3 regions of the Stenotrophomonas sp. SAU14A_NAIMI4_8 genome follow, and region 2 is predicted to be linked to each of the others. Evidence: predicted binding sites of a transcription regulator. Region 2 holds the regulator's gene; each other region holds the start of a gene.
The links. Region 2 encodes FliA, which starts transcription of late flagellar genes. Its sites were predicted from a motif close to TAAAGTTTNNCNNNCNNNGGCCGATAA; they were not measured.

Region 1 (5,135 bases), 1.8 Mb from region 2:
GCCTGCCGGGCATGGACGCCACGCTGGCGGCGGAACTGGTGCGCAATACCGAACGCGTGTGTCCGTACGCCAAGATGTTCCATCGCGGCATCAGTCACGTGGTGCGGGTCAGCGTGGGATGAACGCTGCGCCCTGCCATGGTTGCCTGGTGATCAGGCTCGCGGCTGCGATAATGGGCCATGCACACTGCGTCCCTTACCGTCACCTTGGAAGCTGCGTTCCTGGGACTGCGCGCGCTGCCATGGTTTGCGCTGGCGCACAACAGCCTGAACCCGCGCCTGATCCTGCACGCGGACCGTGTGGAATACCGCGTGCTGCGCCGCCATGAGCGGCCCTACAGCGCGATTGCCGAAGTGGACTACCGGAACTGGCGCAGTACGCAGAACATCGTGCTGGCATTTGAAGGAAGCGCATTCACCTTCATTGCCAATACCGGAGTTCTGGGCCGCACGCGGGGGGCCATTGCGCGATTGCAGGCGCAGGGATGCGTGTTGTCACCGCGTGCGCAGGCGCTGTTAAGCGCGCGTGCGAATGAAGACGCGCCGAAGTAGGCGTTTTCCCGTGCTGGAACACTGCAATTGCTGCAATCACGTGAAGCCGCTGCAACGCCGCGTGAAGCAGTCAGCGCCGGTTCTACAGCGTGATTCCCGCATCAATCGCTGCTCACCTGCACCGCACACGCGTTCGATCACTGTGGCTGCGCACGGCAACGGTCATGCACCGCTGCCCCTTCCCGCAGATCCGAAACGGAGCCACGCCATGAGCACCCAGTCCACCATCGAAAGCCGTCTGAACGACCTGATCGAAATCGCTCGCGACGGCAAATCCTTCTATGAAGAAGCGGCCACCAAGGTGAAGGATGCCGAGCTGTCGGCACTGTTCACCCGCATTGCCGGCGTCAAGGCGCGCATCGTGACCTCGCTGAGCGGCGCGGTGGCGGCCACCGGCGGCAAGCCGGCCGAGCACGGCACCCTGGTCGGTTCCATGCAGCAGTTCTACGGCAAGGTGCGCGCCGCCTTCGGCGATACCAACTACGGCTACGTAGCCGAGCTGGAAGAGTCGGAAGACCGCCTGCTGGCCGCGTTCAAGGACGTGCTGAAGGAAAACGACCTGCCGCCGGCCGTGCGCCAGGAAGTGACCCAGTGGCTGCCGGACGTGCAGGAATGCCACGCCGTGATGCGCACCCGCAAGCACGCAATGAAGGCCGCTTGATCGCCTGAACGTTTCTGGCTGACCCCCACCAGCCAACCCGGGCCCCGCCACATGGCGGGGCCTTTCTGTGCGTGCGCGCACAACTGGAATGCGCTGCTCTCGCCGTGGTCGCACGGCCTGCCTAGAATCGCTTCATCCCGGTACGTTCCGGGCGCTGTCGAGTGAATGGATTCCATGAAGATTCTGCTGACCGGAAGCTCCGGCCGCATCGGCCGCGCGATCTTTGGTGCGCTGGCGGCGCAGCACGAGGTGATCGGGCTGGACCGCAGCCCGTTCGCCACCACGCGCATCGTGGCCGACGTGACTGACCGCACGGCACTGCAGCGCGCCCTGGACGGCGTGGATGCGGTGATCCATACCGCCGCCCTGCACGCGCCGCATGTGGGCCTGGTGGACGAAGCGGTGTTCCAGACGGTGAACGTGGACGCGACCGCGCAGCTGCTGCAGCTGGCGCGGCAGGCGGGTGTGCGGCGGTTCGTATTGACCAGCACGACGGCGCTGTACGGCCACGCGGTGGTGCCTGGCGGCTGCCGCTGGATCGACGAAGACACCCAGCCGCAGCCGCGCACCATCTACCACCGCAGCAAGCTGCAGGCCGAGGGACTGGTCGAGCAGGCCGCATCGGACAGCTTCAGCGTGCGGGTACTGCGCATGGGACGTTGTTTCCCGGAGCCGCCCGAACGCATGGCGCTGTTCCGCCTGCACCGGGGCATCGACGCACGCGATGTGGCCAGCGCGCATGCCGCACTGCTGCTGGACGAAGGTGGCGTGTTCCAGCGCTACATCGCCTGCGGTGCCAGCCCGTTCCAGCGCGAGGATTGCCTGCAGCTGGCCGTTGATACTCGCCAGGTGCTGGCGCGCCGCGCGCCGCAGCTGCTGGCTGAGTTCGACCGCCGTGGCTGGTCGGTACCGCCGTCGATCGACCGGGTGTACGACAGCCGCCGGCTGCAGCAGCAGCTGGGCTGGCAGCCGCGCCACGGGCCGGAAGAAGTGCTGCAGCAGTACGCCGCCGGCAGCATTGAAGTGTTGCCGCGCGCGATGGCCCGGCCGTAACCCGTAGCGTCGAGCTTGCTCGACGGCCGTGAACGCCGGCGCCACCGCGTCAGTCGAGCAAGCTCGACTCTACGAATGGGCGCGCTCCGGCGTCCCCCGTAGCGTCGAGCTTGCTCGACGGCCATGAAGCCCAGCGCGCGCCGGGCACCTGGCCAGACCACGAGACTGAGCGCGTTCAGCTTCGGCGCCCGGTCCGGCTCAACCTGTGCGGCGCGCGGCCGTTAACCCGGTGCGCGCCTTCTTCTGGAAGGTGGCCCGCGCGAGGGATCGCGCATCTGCGCGGTGCCCCCACCGGTGCCGGTTGTCCTGAATCACCTGCGGATCCTTCCATGTCGCCTTCCCGTTCTACGGCTGCCCGTCGCCCCGGCAGCATTGCCCACAAGCTGATGCTGGGCACCGCGCTGATCGCACTGCTGTGCTTCGGCCTGACCGCCTTCCTGATCTACCGCCAGGCCAGCAGCAGCCTGATCAACGCCTCGCGCCAGACCATGGCCAGCGAGGCCAATGCCGAGGCACGCAAGGTCGCCGCCGACCTGGGCACGGCCTTTGCCAGCAACGACGCCATGGCCGAGGCCGTCCTGGCCCAGCGCGCGCGCGGCGATGTGCCCGACCGCGCCAGCCTGGCCGCCATCATCGGCGAGCAGCTGCACGCGCACCCGGAATGGCTGGGCAAGAGCACCATGTGGGAAGCCGATGCCTTCGATGGCAAGGACGCCGAATTCGTGAACACCGAGGCGCACGACGCCACCGGTCGCTACATGAGCTACTGGGCCTGGCAGGACGGCAAGCCGACCCAGTCGCCCATGACCGACTACACCGACAGCGCCAGTGGCTCTGCCGACTGGTACGTGGGCCCCAGCCGCGACAAGCTGCCCAAGGTCAGCGAACCCTACGCCTACGACATCGGCGGCCAGCAGGTGCTGATGAGCACGCTGAGCACGCCGATCGTGGAAAACGGCACGTTCCTGGGTGTGTTCACCGTTGATTTCTCGCTGGCGGCCCTGCAGAAGCACCTGGCCACGCTGGCACCGATGGGCGCCGGCCGGGTCGAGCTGCTGTCGCCCAAGGGCGTGGTGCTGGCCGCGGCCAACCCGGCGGAGATCGGCAAGCCGCGCAGCGATGCCGGCACCCGCGCCATGCTGCAGCAGATTGCCGCCGACAAGACCGTGGAAGCCTTCGAGCCGGACGATGCCGGCAATGTGCGCCTGTACGTGCCGCTGAAGATCGGCAACGCACCGCAGCGATTTGCCCTGGGCGTGGTGGTGCCGCATGCAGTGATCGTGGCCGAAGCGCGCCAGCTGCTGTGGCTGACCCTGCTGGTGGGCGTGGTTGCCGCGCTGACCCTGAGTGCCGGCGTGTACGTGCTGCTGCGCCGCCTGGCGATCCGTCCGCTGGCCGAAGCCGTGCGCATCGCTGGCGATGTGGCCGCCGGCAAGCTGGATTCGGCCATGCCCGCGCGCAGCAACGATGAAGTGGGCCGGTTGCTGGAGGCGATGCAGGCCATGCGTGGCCAGCTGCAGGCGGTCATGGCCGCCCAGGCCGAGATGGCGCAGCGCCACGATGCCGGGCAGATCAGCTACCGCATGGATGCGTCGGCATTCCCGGGCGAGTACGGCCGCATGGTGGCCGACAGCAACCAGCTGGTGGCGTCCAGCAATGCGGTCACCCAGCGCCTGGTGGAAGTGATGCAGCGCTACGCCGTGGGCGACCTGAGCGTGGACATGGAAGCGCTGCCGGGCGAAAAGGCGGTGTTCACCGCGGCCATGGCCACCACCAAGGACAACCTGGGCGCGATCAACGATCAGATCCAGCAGCTGGCCGCCGCTGCCGCCGCCGGTGATTTCGCCGTGCGCGGCGATGCCCAGCGCTTCGAGCATGATTTCCGCCGCATGGTGGAAACCCTGAACACCATGATGCAGGTGAGCGACCACAACCTGGCCGCGCTGTCCACGCTGCTGCGCGCGATCGCCGCCGGCGACCTCAGCACGCGCATGCAGGGTGATTTCCACGGTGTGTTCGCGGTGATGCGCGACGATGCCAACAGCACCGTGCAGCAGCTGACCCAGATCGTCGGCCAGATCCAGCAGTCGGCCGCCAGCATCCGCCTGGCCGCCGGCGAGATTGCATCGGGCAACAACGATCTGTCGCGCCGTACCGAAACGCAGGCGGCCAACCTGGAAGAAACCGCCGCGTCGATGGAAGAGCTGACCTCCACCGTGCGCCAGAACGCCGAACACGCCCAGCAGGCCAACAGCCTGGCGGCGTCGGCGGCTGGCGTGGCCAGCGAAGGCGGGCAGGTGGTCGGCCAGGTGGTGCAGACCATGGAACAGATCGAAAGCTCGTCGCAGCGTATTGCCGAAATCATTTCGGTCATCGATGGCATCGCCTTCCAGACCAATATCCTGGCGCTGAACGCCGCGGTGGAAGCGGCGCGTGCCGGCGAGCAGGGCCGCGGTTTCGCCGTGGTTGCCAGCGAAGTGCGCGCGCTGGCACAGCGCTCGGCGGGCGCGGCCAAGGAGATCAAGGAGCTGATCGATGCCTCGGTGGCCCATGTCGGTGCCGGTGCGCAGCTGGTGCACGGCGCCGGCCGCACCATGCAGGACATCGTGGGCCAGGTGGGCCGGGTGAACGAGATCATGGCCGAGATCTCGGCCGCCTCGCGCGAGCAGTCCGCCGGCATCGAGCAGGTGAACCAGACCGTGGTGCAGATGGACGAAACCACCCAGCAGAACGCCGCGCTGGTGGAAGAAGCCACGGCCGCCGCGCGGGCCATGGAAGAGCAGGCCGAACAGCTGGCGGTGGCGGTGTCGCGCTTCCGCCTGCAGGCCGATGCCACGGCGGCGAAGGTGCTGCGCGCAGCCTGAGGGCTG
Region 2 (5,135 bases):
CGCCGTCGGTGCCACCGGCCGCACCCTGGACAGCGCCGACGAGATCGTGCCGACCCGCGGCAGCACCGGCTTCGCCGACACCCTGGCCCGCGCCAGCGTCAACGAACCGGCACTGCCGGAACAGATCTTCGCCCCGTTCGCCCAGGCCATCGTCGCCCCGCCGGCACCTGCCGCTGAGGCCGCCGCGTCGGCCCCGATCAACCGCGCCCGCTTCCTGATCGATCCGCCGCACGACGAGCCGCAGGACACTGCCGCCCTGCCGCCGCCGCTGCCGATGACGGCCGAGGCGCCGACGGCCGCCGTGATCGCCGCCGAGCCGGCGGTGACCGCCGAGCAGCCGATCCCGGTACTAGCCGAAGCCACGCCGCAGCCCGAGCCCGCCCCGCAGCTGATGCCGGCGCCGGTGGTGACCGTGGTGGCCCAGGATGACGCCGAGATCCGCCAGCTGCGCCAGGAAGTGGCCGGCATGCGCCAGGTGATCGAGCGCGAGATGAACCGCTTCACCGACGAACGCCTGCGTGGCAACGCAGTGCGCGGTGCGGCGCTGGACCTGATGGACGAGTACGGCTTCGATGCCGGCCTGGCCCGCGATGTGGCCATGCAGATTCCGGCGGAAACCGAGGCCCACCGCGGCCGCGGCCTGATGCTGGGGCTGATCTCGCGCAAGCTGCCGATCGCCCCGGTCGATCCGCTGGAAGAAGGCGGTGTGATCGCCCTGGTCGGCCCCACCGGCGCCGGCAAGACCACCACCATCGCCAAGCTGGCCTCGCGCTTCGCCGAAAGCCACGCCGCCCGCGATGTGGCCCTGGTCACCACCGACACCCTGCGCGTGGGTGCCCGTGAACAGCTGTACGGCTACGGCCGCCAGCTCGGCATCGCGGTGCACGAAGCCAACAGCGGCACCGACCTGGACCAGCTGCTGGAACGCCTGAAGGACTACAAGCTGGTGCTGATCGACACCGCCGGCCTGGGCCCGCGCGACCGCGCGCTGGCCGCCCAGCTGCAGTGGCTGCGCGCCGCCCGCCAGGTGCGCACCCTGCTGGTGCTGCCGGCCAACACCAGCTTCGGCGACATGGACGAGGTGGTCCGCCGCTTCGGCGCGGCCAACCTGCAGGGCCTGGTGCTGAGCAAGCTGGACGAGACCGGCCGCTTCGGCAACGCCCTGTCGGTGGCCGTGGACCACCAGCTGCCGATCACCTGGGTGACCGACGGCCAGGACGTGCCGGACGACCTGCACCGTGCATCTGCAGCCAATCTTGTACTTCGCCTTGAAGATTTGCGCCGAGCGGCCGATATGCCCTGCAACCCGGAGTTGAACCATGCCGTCGCGTGAGTACGCCAAGCTGACCACCACCTTCCCGCTGACGGCCACCCGCAGCGAGCCGCTGGGCCCTGTGCGCACCATTGCGGTGACCGGCGGCAAGGGCGGCGTGGGCAAGACCAACGTGTCGGCCAATCTGGCCGTGGCGCTGGCGGGCATGGGCAAGCGCACCCTGTTGCTGGACGCCGACCTGGGCCTGGCCAACATCGACGTGATCCTGGGCCTGAACCCGACCTTCACCCTGGCCGACCTGGTGGCCGGCCGCTGCTCGCTGGACGATGTGATCATCGAAGGCCCCAACGGCGTGCTGGTGGTGCCGGCCGCGTCGGGCCGCCGGCACATGGCCGAACTGGCCCCGGCAGAGCACGTGGGCCTGGTCAACGTGTTCTCCGAACTGGAACGCGAGCTCGACATCATGGTGGTGGACACCGCCGCCGGCATCAACGACGGCGTGCTGACCTTCTGCCAGGCCGCGCAGGACACCGTGGTGGTGGTCTGCGATGAGCCGGCCTCGATCACCGACGCCTACGCGCTGATCAAGGTGCTGTCGCGCGAACGTGGCGTGGACCGCATCCAGGTGGTGGCCAACATGGTGCGCGACCCCAACGAAGGCCGCGTGCTGTATGAAAAGCTGACCCGCGTCTGCGAGAAGTTCCTGGCCGATGTCTCGCTGAACTACCTGGGCTGCGTGCCGCAGGATGACTGGCTGCGCCTGTCGGTGCAGCGCCAGCAGCCGGTGGTGAAGGCCTACCCGTCCAGTCCGGCCGCGCTGGCGATCACCGAGATCGCCCGCCGCACCGCGCGCTGGCAGGCCCCGACCGAGCCGCGCGGCGGCGTTGAATTCTTCCTGGAACGCATCCTGAAGCAGCGCGGGGTGACCGCATGAAAGGCGCAGCCCAGTACAAAGAGGTGCAGCGCGCCTCGGCCACCGACGTGATCGTGCAGCACTCGGACCTGGTGCGGCGCATCGCCCACCACCTGGCCGCGCGCCTGCCGGCCAGCGTGGAAGTGGACGACCTGATCCAGGCCGGCATGATGGGCTTGATCGAGGCCTCGCGTAGCTACGACGCCGACCAGGGCGCTTCGTTTGAAACCTATGCCTCGATCCGCATCCGCGGCTCGATGATCGACGAGATCCGCCGCGGCGACTGGGTACCGCGCTCGGTGCACCGCCGCGCCCGCGATGCCGCCGCCACCATCCGGCGCCTGGAACAGAGCAGCGGCCGTGCCGCCAGCGCCACCGAAGTGGCCGCGGCCATGGAAATGCCACTGCCCGACTACCTGCGCCTGATGGAAGACGCCTCGCGCGGCCAGGTGCTGAGCCTGGAATCGCGCATCGAAGACCAGGGCGAGCTGGACACCATCGCCCAGGGCGGCCCCACCCCGCAGCAGGTGCTGGAGCGCGGCGAATTCGGGCGCGAACTGGGCAAGGCCATCGGCCACCTGCCCGAACGCGAACAGCTGGTGCTCTCGCTCTACTACGAGCAGGAACTGAACCTGAAAGAGATCGGCGCGGTGCTCGGCGTGAGCGAATCGCGGGTCTGCCAGATCCATGGCCAGGCAGTGCTGCGCCTGCGTGGCCGACTGAAAGTCTTCGAGGCGGCCGACGCCGGCCTCGAGAATTGAACAACAAAGGAACTCTGCTTTGAACAAGAACATGCGCATCCTGATCGTTGACGACTTTTCGACCATGCGTCGCATCGTCAAGAACCTGCTGGGCGATCTGGGCTTCACCAATACCGCCGAAGCCGAGGACGGGCATGCTGCGTTGTCACTGCTGCAGAGCCAGCCCTTCGATTTCGTGGTGACCGACTGGAACATGCCCGTCATGACCGGCATCGAACTGCTCAAGGCCATCCGCGCCGACGCCAAGCTGAAGACCCTGCCGGTACTGATGGTCACCGCCGAAGCCAAGCGCGAGCAGATCATCGAAGCGGCACAGAACGGGGTGAACGGCTACATCATCAAGCCGTTCACCGCGCAGACGCTGGAAGAGAAGCTGGGCAAGATCTTCGAACGCCTGGCGGCCAGCGCCTGATGGATACCACGGTCGACAAGAGCGCCCTGGCCCTGCGCCTGCAGGAAGCACTGGATGCACTGGAAGCGGGCGACGAGAGCGCCTGGCGCCAGCGCATCGACAGTCTGGTGGCCGCGCGCACCCAGCCGATGATGAGCGGCCTTTCGCGGCTGGCCCGCGAACTGGGCCAGGCCCTGGGCGAGCTGCCGACCGTGCCCGACGAAGCCGGCGAGCTGGACGACGCCTGCGCGCGCCTGGACCACGTGGTGGCCATGACCGAACAGGCCACCCACCGTACCCTGGACCTGGCCGAAGAATGCCGCGCCCTGACCGAACAGCTGCGCGCCGATGGCCTGCAGCCGGGCCAGGACGTGCAGCTGGAGCGCATCCGCCACAACCTGACCGAGATCGCCCTGACCCAGAGCTACCAGGACCTGACCGGGCAGATCATCCGTCGCGTGGTCGGCATCGTCCGCCGCGTGCACGAAGGCTTCGGCGCGCTCGGCCTGCCGCCGGAACAGCATCGCACCGACCCGGAACTGGCCGGGCCGGCACTGAAGGGACTGGACCGCCACGCGGTCTCGCAGAACGACGCCGACGATCTGTTGTCGGACCTGGGGCTGTAAGCATGAGCGCGGTTGCCGACGACATCACTGCCGATTTCATCATCGAAGCACAGGAGATCCTCGATCGCCTGGGCGAACAGCTGGTGTCGCTGGAACAGGCACCGCAGGACAGCGAACAGCTCAATGCCGTGTTCCGCGGCTACCACACGCTGAAGGGCGGCGCCGGCTTCCTCGGCATCACCGCCATGGTCGAGCTGTGCCACGCCGCCGAAGAAGCACTGGGTTCGGCCCGTGCCGGCCAGGCCGTGCTGCAATCGCACCACTTCGACGCGGCGCAGCAGTCGCTGGATTACCTGCAGTCCATGCTCGACGCCGTTTCATCCGGCACCGAGCCGGGTTACGCACCGCCGGAACTGATCGCCCAGTTCGACGTGCATGGCGGCGCCGCACCCGCGACCAGTGCCAGCGCGGCCGCGGCACCGGCTGCCGGCGGCAGCGACCTGATCACCGACGATGAGTTCGAAGCGCTGCTGGACCAGTTGCACGGCGGCGGCGCGCCCACGGCCGTGGCCCCGGCGAAGAAGGCCGACGATGGCCTGATCAGCGAAGACGAATTCGAAGCGTTGCTGGACCAGCTGCATGGCGGCGCCGCACCCGGCAGCAAGCCGGTGGCTGCAGCGCCGGCCCCCACGCCGGCGACGCGCCCGACGGCGACCCCTGCCGCTGCGCCGGCCAAGCCCGCCGCGGCCAAGCCGCTGGCCGAGGCCGAACACACCGTGCGCGTGGACACCAAGCGCCTGGACGCCATCGTCAACCTTATCGGCGAACTGGTGCTGTCACGAAACCGCCTGAAGACGCTGCGCACCCGCCTGCGCGATGAAGAGCTGGACCGTGCCGTGTCCACCCTGGATATCGCCACCGCGCGCCTGCAGTCGGCGGTCATGCGCACCCGCATGCAGCCGGTCGGCAAGGTGTTCTCGCGCTTCCCGAAGGTGGCCCGCGATGTGGCCCGTTCGCTGAAGAAGGAAGTCGATCTGGAACTGATCGGCGCCGAAACCGAGCTGGACCGCAACCTGGTGGAAGCGCTGGCCGATCCGCTGGTGCACCTGGTGCGCAACGCCATCGACCATGGCGTGGAAATGCCGGACCTGCGCGAAGCACAGGGCAAGCCGCGCATGGGCCATGTGCGCCTGTCGGCACAGCAGGAAGGCGACTACGTCAGCATTGAAGT
Region 3 (5,135 bases), 2.2 Mb from region 2:
CGCAGCAGGCGCAGGCCGTACGCCGGGTCGGATGCATTCCAGTGGGCAACGGCCTCCAGGCCGGCCTGCTGCAGCAGGTGGTCGAAACTGGCATCGGTGTACTTGTGGCTGTACTCGACCCGGATGGGTTCACCTGCCTGGAAGTGGAACGTGCGGCCATCCAGATGCACGTCCTGCTCGCACTGGCTGACCAGATCGGTCTCGATGCGCAGGCGGGCGGTGCTGTAGCGCGCCTGGTGGCGGAAACCCTGCAGATCGAAGTCACTGCCGACTTCGCGGTTCAGGCGGGTCAGCAGGTTCAGGGTGAAGGCGGCGGTGATGCCGTCGGCGTCGTTGTAGGCGGCTTCGATCAATGCCGGGTCCTTGTGCAGATCGATGCCGATCAGTGCCAGGCCGTCCGCGCCCATGGTCTGGCGCATGGCACGCAGCAGGGCGATCGCATCATCGCCGGCAAAGTTGCCCAGGGTCGAGCCGGGGAAGAACACCAGCCGCCGCGCCGCCGGGCAGGTCGGCAGCGGCACCTGCACCGGGCGGGTGAAATCGGCGCAGACCGGCAACATTTCCACGTGCGGCAATGCCGGGGCGAGCAGCTCGATGCTGGACAGCAGGGCTGCGCGCGAGATCTCGATGGGGGTATAGGCCACCGGCTGGTGCAGTGCATCCAGCAGGCGTGCGGTCTTGCGGCCACTGCCACTGCCCAGTTCGACCACGTGCGCGTGCGGGCCCACCCGCCGCGCGATGTCGGGCAGCACCTGGTCCAGCAGCGCCAGTTCGGTGCGCGTGGGGTAGTACTCGGGGGTGTGGGTGATGCGTTCGAACAGACGCGAGCCGTGCGCATCGTAGAAGTACTTGGACGGCAGCTGTCGCTGCGCCCGCGAGAGGCCGGCCACGGCATCGGCAAGCAGCTGCTGGCGGCCGGGGGTGAGATCGGTCAGCGCCTGCAGCGCGTCCTGTACGGTACTCATGGAAGATCCTTGGCTAGGCGCAGGCCGGAAAACTGCCAACGCGCCGGTGGCATGAAGAAGTTGCGGTAGCTGGCACGCACATGGCCGCGCGGGGTGGCGCAGCTGCCGCCGCGCAGTACCCACTGCCCGCACATGAACTTGCCGTTGTATTCGCCCAGGTTTCCGGCGAAGGGACGGAAGCCGGGATAGGCGCCGTAGGCGCTGCTGGTCCATTCCCACACATCGCCGAACAGCTGGCGCAGGCCGCTGCCCTGCCCCGCGTACGGATGCAGGCGGTCATCGTCGGCGAAGTGACCGACCGCTGGCTGCGACGCCGCCGCAGCTTCCCATTCGAATTCGGTGGGCAGGCGTGCGCCATGCCAGCGGGCACAGGCATCGGCTTCGTAATAGCTGAGATGGCAGACCGGTGCATGCGGGTCGAGCGCGCGCCAGCCGCCAAGCGTGTACTCCTGCTGCAGATCGTCGTGCCAGTACAGCGGGTGCTGCCAGCCCTCGCTTTCGCACAGCGCCCAGCCTTCGCTCAGCCACAACTGCGGCTCGCGATAGCCGCCGGCCTCGATGAAGGCGCGGTATTCGGCGTTGCTGACGGGACGGTCGGCCAGCGCATGGGCGGGCAGCAGCACCCGATGCGGCGGCGATTCGTTGTCGTAGGCAAACGCGGCCTGCCGTGGCCAGGGCGCTGCGCCGATGCCCACGATGCTTTCCTCGCGTGCGATCCAGGCCTGTGCCGTCTGCACGCTGGCCACGGCCGCCAGCGACGCATCGTAGGGCGGCTGCAGTGGATTGCACCAGAACGCGTGCTTGATGTCGGTCAGCAGCAGTTCCTGGTGCTGCTGTTCGTGCTGCAGGCCCAGCTGCAGGTGCTGCAGGGCGTGCTCGCCGAGATCGCCATCGAGCAGGCGTGCCAGCACCTGTTCGTCCACGTGCTGGCGATAGTCCCGGACCTGCTGCAGCGAGGGCCGTGACAACAGGCCGCGACGGGGGCGCGCATGGGCCGGCCCCAGGGACTTGTAGTAACTGTTGAACAGGAAGTCCCAGGCGGGATCCCAGCACGCATGGCCCGGCAGGCTGGCCAGCACGAAACGTTCGAAGAACCAGGTGGTGTGGGCCAGGTGCCATTTGCTGGGGCTTGCATCGTCCATGCTCTGCAGCATTGCGTCTTCGGCGCTGAGCGGCGCGGCCAGCTGCAGGCTTCTCCCGCGGATACGGGCGAACTGGCGGGCAAGGTCACGCTGCGCGGCAGCGACGGCGGCAGGTGCGCTGTGCATGGGGCCAGCTTCGACCGTCGTGGGTGAGCGCCACGTCATGGCGTACCAGCACCGCTTTCACAGGCTGCGTATTCAAGAAGCGCGCGGCAACGCCGCTAACGGCTTTGCCGCGGCCGCTTCGTGACCGCGCGGGAACCACGCTTGTCCGATCATCCGCTCCGCCAGCCTGCGCATTACCTGTTCGTGCTGCCCGCCCTGCTGGTTGCGCTGGTGCTGTGGGCCACTTTGGGCAACGAGGACGTGGCCCGTGCCGGGCAGCGCGTGCTGCCGTGGTTGCTGGCCTGCCTGGGCGCCGGACTGGCGCTGATGTACAACCAGGTGCGCACCCTGTGCCTGTTGCTGGTGGCGGCGGCGGTATTCAGCGTGCTGCACCCCGATGTGGCGCACTACCTGCGGCAGGGTCGTGTGAGTGCGCTGACACCGCTGCGCTTCCACGCCATTTCTGCCTGGCTGCCGCTGCTGTTCGCCACCCACGCGCTGTGGCCCGAGCGCGGGCGACGCCGCCAGGACCTGCTGCTGCGCGCGATCGCCAGCGGCACCGTGCTGGCCATCTTCATCCTGCTGGCCGCGCAACAGCCGCAGGGCATGCACGACCTGCTGTCCAACCGCCATTTCGAATGGGTGCCGCGCGATTGGAACGCGCTGGCGCAGCTGCCGGCGCTGCTGTTCCTGCTGGCCACGCTGGCGCTGGGCTGGCAGGCGTGGCGGCGGCCGCGGCCACTGCACACGGCCATGCTGCTGGCGCTGCTGTGCCTGTGGTGGATGCTGCCGCGCATCTACCTGCAACCGGCACTGCTGCCGGCGCTGAGCGTGGCGGCATTGCTGCTGTTGCTGGGCGCAACGCTGCAGGAATCCTTCCACATGGCGTTCCGCGATGAGCTGACCGGGTTGCCCGGGCGCCGTGCCTTCAACGAAACGCTGCGGCGCGCGGCCGGCACCTACAGCATCGCCATGGTCGATGTGGACCACTTCAAGAAGTTCAACGACACCCATGGCCACGACACCGGCGATGACGTGCTGAAGCTGGTGGCTTCGCGGCTGGCCCGGGTGGGCGATGGCGGCCGGGCCTTCCGCTACGGCGGCGAGGAATTCGCGGTGGTGTTCCTGGACCGGCCCGCCCAGGCCTGTGTCGAAGCGGTGGAAGCACTGCGACAGAGCATCCAGGACAGCCGCATGCAGTTGCGCGACCGCCGCACCCGCAGCCGTGACGACACCGCCGGGCAGCAGCAGCGCGGCCGTGGTGGCGCCGGCGCCGTGGTGCAGGTAACGGTGAGCATCGGCCTGGCCGACAGCCGGGTGGACCCGCGCCCGGCCGGCGTGGTGAAGGCAGCCGACCAGGCCCTGTATGCCGCCAAGGAAGAAGGCCGCAACCGGGTCTGCGCGCATGGCGGCCAGCGCGTGCTGGCCGTCCGCGCGGGCTGAGCCTCAGACCGCGTCGAGGTAGTACCAGCGGCCGTCGATGCGCTGGAAACGGCTGTGCTCGGTCATTTTCATCGCGCTGCCGCCGCCGATGCGGTAGCGGGCGGTGAAGCGGACCTCGGCGGTGTCGGCGCCGGTGACGGTGTGTTCGTGCACGGTCAGGCCCAGCCAATGGGTACGCTGGCCGGGCGCATCGTCCAGCGACAGTTCGGCCGGACGGGTATCGGGGTGCCAGGTCTGGCGCAGGTACTCGGCCTGCTGGCGTACGTAGGCGCTGTAGCGCGACCGCATCAGGCGCTCGGCATCGGGCGCCGCTTCACCGGCATGGTAGCGGCCGCAGCACGCGGCGTAGGGCGCGGCCAGGCCGCAGGGGCAGGTTTCGGCAGGGCTGGGTTTCATGCCGGTATTGTCGCGCGGGCCGCCGCGGGCTTCCATCGGCAATGGGCGTATGCTGTCGCGCCCTGCTGCTGTGGTTGATGGCCGTGCTGGAGCTGATTCCCCCCGAACTGTGGTGGCTGGTGCTGATCGCCTTCATTGCCGGCCTGGTCGATGCGGCCGTGGGCGGCGGCGGCCTGGTGCAGCTGCCCGGCCTGTTCACGGTGCTGCCGCAGCAGACACCGGCCATGCTGTTTGGCACCAACAAGTTCAGCTCGATGTTCGGCACCGGTGCGGCCGCGTGGCGCTATGCGCGCAACGTGCGTTTCCCGTGGAAGCCGGTGCTGTTCGCGGCCGCCACGGCCTTCGTGTTTTCCTTTGCCGGTGCCACGGCGGTCAGCCTGTTGCCCAAGGACGCGGTGCGCCCGCTGGTGCTGGTACTGCTGGTGGCGATGCTGGGCTACACGCTGTGGAAGAAGGACTTCGGCGCCCTGCACCGGCCGCAGGAGATCGGCCGCCGCGAGCTGGTGATCGCGCTGGCGATCGGCGCGGCCATCGGCTTCTACGACGGCTTCTTCGGGCCGGGCACGGGCAGCTTCCTGATCTTCCTGTTCGTTCGCTTCTTCGGCCTGGACTTCCTGCGCGCCTCGGCCGCATCGAAGGTGGTGAACCTGGCCACCAACGTGGCCGCGATCTCGTTCTTCATTCCCACCGGCAACATCCTGTGGCTGTTCGCGCTGCCGATGGCGGCGGCGAACATCATCGGTTCGGTGGTGGGCACGCGGCTGGCATTGAAGGGCGGCACGCCCTTCATCCGCAAGCTGTTCGTGGGCCTGGTGGTGGTGTTGATCGCGCGGATGGCGTGGGACACGTTCCGCGGCGCGTGAGCGCGACGCCATGACCCGGTAGGTGCCAACCTTGGTTGGCACGCTGTTTCTGCGGTAGAGAGCCGCCGGGCGTGGCCCGGCGTACCCATCAGGCGTCGGCTTCTTCCGGCTCGCTGGCCTGCTGGCGGCTGCGCTCGGGCAGCTTCAGGCGCTTGCCTTCTTCGTCGTACTCGATCAGCAGCACGCCTGAATCGTGGCGGCCGCTGATTTCGACGAAGCAG

Region 1: C1930_RS20665 (methyl-accepting chemotaxis protein) is a predicted target of FliA. The motif match lies at 2,464-2,490, and genes of this name have one in related genera.
Region 3: C1930_RS19885 (GGDEF domain-containing protein) is a predicted target of FliA. The motif match lies at 2,306-2,332, and genes of this name have one in related genera.

The regions. Positions count from the first base shown of each region.
Region 1 covers NZ_CP025999.1:3,894,195-3,899,329, reverse strand. The annotation lists gene C1930_RS17575 (Ohr family peroxiredoxin) at 1-122, shown strand, start outside; gene C1930_RS17570 (hypothetical protein) at 180-551, shown strand; gene C1930_RS17565 (PA2169 family four-helix-bundle protein) at 760-1,212, shown strand; gene C1930_RS17560 (NAD(P)-dependent oxidoreductase) at 1,387-2,265, shown strand; gene C1930_RS20665 (methyl-accepting chemotaxis protein) at 2,595-5,129, shown strand.
Region 2 covers NZ_CP025999.1:2,102,355-2,107,489, reverse strand. The annotation lists gene flhF (flagellar biosynthesis protein FlhF) at 1-1,333, shown strand, start outside; gene C1930_RS09715 (P-loop NTPase) at 1,320-2,207, shown strand; gene C1930_RS09710 (RNA polymerase sigma factor FliA) at 2,204-2,947, shown strand; gene cheY (chemotaxis response regulator CheY) at 2,967-3,359, shown strand; gene C1930_RS09700 (protein phosphatase CheZ) at 3,359-3,964, shown strand; gene C1930_RS09695 (chemotaxis protein CheA) at 3,967-5,135, shown strand, end outside.
Region 3 covers NZ_CP025999.1:4,421,423-4,426,557, forward strand. The annotation lists gene egtD (L-histidine N(alpha)-methyltransferase) at 1-965, opposite strand, end outside; gene egtB (ergothioneine biosynthesis protein EgtB) at 962-2,233, opposite strand; gene C1930_RS19885 (GGDEF domain-containing protein) at 2,375-3,655, shown strand; gene C1930_RS19890 (YchJ family metal-binding protein) at 3,659-4,051, opposite strand; gene C1930_RS19895 (TSUP family transporter) at 4,135-4,914, shown strand; gene C1930_RS19900 (SbcC/MukB-like Walker B domain-containing protein) at 5,003-5,135, opposite strand, start outside.